2 regions of the Paenibacillus sp. FSL K6-0276 genome follow, and region 2 is predicted to be linked to the other one. Evidence: riboswitches for the same ligand, from Rfam matches in the RefSeq annotation. Region 2 holds a riboswitch; the other holds the start of a gene.
The links. Region 2 has a riboswitch for cyclic di-AMP ahead of MHH52_RS00580 (C40 family peptidase). Riboswitches for the same ligand answer to the same signal wherever they lie in the genome.
Positions count from the first base shown of each region.

Region 1: linked by a shared signal. The riboswitch ahead of MHH52_RS10360 (KamA family radical SAM protein) and the one ahead of MHH52_RS00580 (C40 family peptidase) in region 2 are both predicted to bind cyclic di-AMP.

Region 1 covers NZ_CP150276.1:2,284,442-2,286,844, forward strand. The annotation lists gene MHH52_RS10350 (hypothetical protein) at 1-89, shown strand, start outside; gene MHH52_RS10355 (hypothetical protein) at 70-336, shown strand; partial or broken gene MHH52_RS10360 (KamA family radical SAM protein) at 338-1,507, opposite strand; cyclic di-AMP (ydaO/yuaA leader) riboswitch at 1,649-1,790, opposite strand; gene MHH52_RS10365 (AraC family transcriptional regulator) at 1,831-2,403, opposite strand, start outside.
Region 2 covers NZ_CP150276.1:122,355-124,757, forward strand. The annotation lists gene MHH52_RS00570 (cytochrome c) at 1-28, opposite strand, end outside; gene MHH52_RS00575 (GNAT family N-acetyltransferase) at 156-641, opposite strand; gene MHH52_RS00580 (C40 family peptidase) at 936-1,427, opposite strand; cyclic di-AMP (ydaO/yuaA leader) riboswitch at 1,433-1,574, opposite strand; gene MHH52_RS00585 (C40 family peptidase) at 1,933-2,361, opposite strand.

The sequences.
Region 1 (2,403 bases), 2.2 Mb from region 2:
GGCGTTATATTTATAACTTGGTTGCTTTTTTGAACAGCATTGACGTTGGACGGCGGGTGAACTATCAAATTGTCATTTCTACGCATTAAGGTAGAAGGATTAGCATTATCCAAGATAGGCGGCTTGTTTATAGCAGGGCCAATCGTAGCTTATTTTGTTCCAGGACCATGGCAACTTATAGGTGCGTGGATTCCTACGTATTGGCCTGCTGAATTATTTTTTGTTATAGAGGCGGATAGTGGTTTTAGTGTAATTGCATACTTTGTGGTGGGACTTATATTTCATTTGGCTCTAATGAATATTATGGTCAGGATTTTTATTAAAAGAGCCGATTGATTTATTTATAGATCAGATCCGCAGGCTGGCATGATAACTTATTAACAGAAATAATAGCGTCGTTCTTTTTCACAGGTGGGATCCAATATTCCTGATTACCAGGCAGGTCATCGAACCATTCCGCATCCTTGGGACAATCTAGAATCATAAATTTTCCGTATTCCTGATCTCTGGATTGATGGTATTTGAGATAGGCTTTCCCATTATCAATCGCGAGAATTTCTATCTTTCCGGAGGTATGGCTCATAGATAAGCGTACTCTTTTGCCGAGTCCTGAGGTTCTGGCCTTGGCTTCTTCAACAATTTGATAAACTTGCTCAAGAGGTAATACAAATTCTCGGTTTCCGGCAACTGGCCGGTTCACGAAGAAGTAGTAGGGTGTAACGCCTGCCTATGAAAGTCGGTCTAGTAGTTCGCCTAATATCACGGGATCATCGTTAATGCCTTTGAGGACGGGTGTCTGATTAACGACGATTGCTCCAGCGTTATGAAGTGCTTTAAATGCTTTTTTGGCTTCAGGTGTGATTTCACGAGGATGATTGATATGCGCCATAACATAGATTCGCTTGTCTTCAGTAGAGAAAGTACGAATCAATTCCAACAGTTCTTCGTCTTCAGAGATCCGCATCGGGTTGAACACGGGAATTTTGGAACCTAATCTAATAATCTTGACATGTTCAATGCTTCTTAGACTTTCAATAATGGATCTTAGCTTAGGTGTGGAGAGAATTAAACTGTCACCGCCCGTAAGAAGTACGTTGTTAATCTCAGGGTGGTTTGCAATATACTCCAAGCCCGGAGAGACATCAGACATGGCCTCTTTCACGTCATTTCGGAACAGACGCTTACGGAAACAGTAGCGGCAATAGGCTCCACAGACCTCGGATACAATCAGTAGTGCTGTTGTTCTATACTTGTGCTGACAACCCGGTACAACATAATTCGTGTCCTCATCGGAAGCATCCCAGCGCCCATATTCCAGCAGTTCACCTTCGTTAGGGATAACGAGCTTGCGAATCGGATCATCTGGATCGTCCCAGTTGATCAAAGACAAATAATAGTCATTCACACGAAAAACAAATTTGTCCGTAATTTCTTTTAGATGCTCTTTTTCCGGCTCAGACAACATAGCAATTTTGTTAATATCCGTGAAGTACTTTACCTTTTGCACATACATCTCTCCTTTGTCTCATTGTGTGAGAAACGAGGGAGCCTTAGGTGTCAAAGGCCAATCTACTGCCAGCAGGGTCAAAAAAAACACAAAAAGAGACCCTTAGCAAGGGTCTCTGGTTATGTAAATAACATGAAAAAGCAGACCCATCCACTGCTGACGAGGTTAGCTGACGGACTCGGGTAAGATGGTACCCTACATTCTAATGCTCAATGATTCGCCCCAATTAACTGGTTCCCCCGCTTTTCAACTGTAAAAGTTGGAAATTAAGCGTAGATAAAGTATACCCTATGAAGTTTTAAAAAGTCAAAAAAATCCTAAGTTCAGCTTCCGCCACTAACGCTATTTCCTCCGAGCAGTTTAGGCAGCAGCGTAAGCAGCTTCTCACGAGTTAGCGCATCTCCGGAGTTCCATTTGCTTCCGTCGAGCAGATAGACTTGGTCCTGACGTACTGCGGGTAGACGACTCCAAATGGAACTCTGAAGGAGCTGTTCCATAGCTTTTCGAGAGTCCTTGCGTTCCGGGATGAGCATGAAGATATGGTCTCCAGTATAGGCATGCAGTCGTGCTGGATCAACCTCTGCGAACCCTAATCCTTCATCGAGAATGGCTTGGATCTCTTCAGTGGCTTGTAGGCCGCAAGGGGCATAAAGAGCAGTGGACAATCCAGACATTCCCATAGCAAATAGATGATTTCCATGGTCATAAATCAAAGCAGAGGCTGTTTCTCCGCGTTGAAGAGTATCCGTGTAAAGATGCTGCCACATGGCAGCGTTTTTTGATGTGAATGAATCCAGCCATGCCTCGGCTTCGTGCTGTTTACCCAACCAGCTTCCTAGTGTCCGCATACGGTGTTCAAGCGGTGCGAATGAATCGAAGGTAAGGGTCGGGGCGAT
Region 2 (2,403 bases):
ACAAACCGCTCATGATCCATTTCTGCATCCCAGTTCGTCCCTTCTATGTAAGCTGCTCCCTACATTATAGCTCAATGTGAAGCGTTATCATAGGGTTTGTGACAAAAAAATGAACGATAATACAATCAATCCATAGAAATATATGGAATATAATATCATTTGTCATAGACCATGCAATAAAATGGTTTGTTTCCTGTGGGGGTTAGGCGCTCATACGTATCCGTAATCGTAAATCCACACTTTTGGTATGTTCGGATGGCTCGCTGGTTCCAGGTCAATACCTCTAGATCAATCTCACGCTCAGGATAACGAATCAAGGCTGCTTGCACGATTGCATCTACGAATAATTTCCCTAGACCTTGGCCGCATAGATCGGGGCGCATGCCAATTCCCAAACGAACGACACCTTCCATTGGGAACAGCTGCGCGAATCCGCATAAAGTCCCTTGCCCATTTAATATGGAGATATATTGCTCATTCCGTAGCTGAGGGTCACCGAACTCGATTCCAAGAGCCTGCATTTGCTCCCACGGCATCCAGCCGTAAATATTATAAGGGGGTGTGTAGTTCCACTTGCAAATATCTTCCGCATGAGTAGTCTCCATAAGAGCAACATGAAAAGTAACCGAGGGATTTATCATAAGGTCAACGACCTCCTTTCACGAGGGTCATACTTTAAAATATAAGAAAGTATAAGTTTCACACAATACTATATGTGTTATATTTCTCGCTTAAAACGCTTACCGTCCTTATAAGGACGCCGAAGGCATTTATGCTTGTAACTAATTATATACAATAAGAGGGATGTTGGACTCAGAAACTTTATGAGGATTATTGTTTTACAAATTCCGAGAGGGGGAAGTAATAAATAAGACAAAAAAACAAGCCCCTCCCCAAGAATTAACATCTTGGAAAAGAGCTTATGTACGATTTACTTATTGAACATCATCATTATCTTCTGTCTCAGAAGCAACAGAATGATAAGCATCTGTGCTCATAATCCGTTTAGCACCGATGTAGCGTTTCACGTAGTAGCTATCACTCAGGGCGCTAATCGTTACACCGCGTGAGGAGGAGGCGTGTGCAAACTTGCCTTCACCGACATAAATGCCGACATGGGAGACACCCTTACCACTTGTATTGAAGAATACAAGATCTCCAGATCTTAAATCATCTTGGGAGATAGCTGTACCCATTTGATACTGGGAACCTGATTGGTGTGGTAGGTTGATACCAATTTTATCAAACACATACATTGTAAATCCGGAGCAATCAAATCCATTTGTGGAGATGCCGCCGGATACGTACTTAGTTCCGATGGTCTTATCGATCACTTTATCCATTTTGGAATCCGCGAAAGCGCTTCCTGCTCCGATGGTGAAGATAATGGAAAAGCTAAGTACTGCTGCTGCTAACTTCTTCTTCAAAAGTTTATACCCCTTCCAGATGCCTACGAGGTTAGCTTAAGGGTTCGGTTGAAGGTCCCCTATGACCCCTCTAAGAATGGAGGTCAATTCACCCAAAGTTGGTTCCCCCGTTTCCCTAATAGTTAGGAAACTCGGCTCAGACTGTTGATTAGGAATAGCTCGTAATCAATACATGACAAAACCTTTGTAAATAACAACTTAATGATTACAAAAATGTTACTAAAATCTCACTGCGCTAATTGTAACAAACAGTGAGCCGCTTGGCAATCGTTTTTAACATATTAATGCAGAATAATTGGCATTTTTAAGGACAAAACGCATATGTAAGCGCTAATAATGACCTATTTTTTCTATTTATTGAAATATTTATCGAATAAATATGTTTCGATCCTGTTCTAGTGGTGTAAAGAATATAATAAGGCAAAAGAAAACCTGGATTCGATTACGGCAATAATCAAATCCAGGCCTATATAGTTAATTGTGAGGTTATAGTTGTGGGGAAGTATTAATCGTAGGCTACTGCTTGATATGATGAAGTACTCATTACTCTTTTAGCGCCAACGTAGCGATTGTTCCAGTAGGACTGGCTAAGTGAAGAGATGTTCACACCACGCGAAGAAGAAGATTGTGCAAATTTACCGTTTCCAACATAAATCCCGACATGGGATACGCCGCTGCCCAATGTGTTAAAGAAAACCAGATCACCTGAACGCAGTTTGCTTTTGGCTACAGGAGTTCCGATATTATATTGAGCTTTTGAGGTGCGGGGCAAAGAAAGACCCATATTCTTGAATACATACGTAGTAAATCCAGAACAGTCAAATCCGGCAGTGCTAGTGCCTCCGGTTTTATAGGCAACTCCAATAGTCTTTGAGATAACACTGTCCATTTTAGAGTCTGCAAAGGCACTTCCTCCACCAATAGAGAATGCCATCACTAGTCCTAGCGCCGCAGCGACGCATGCTTTTCTTAAGTT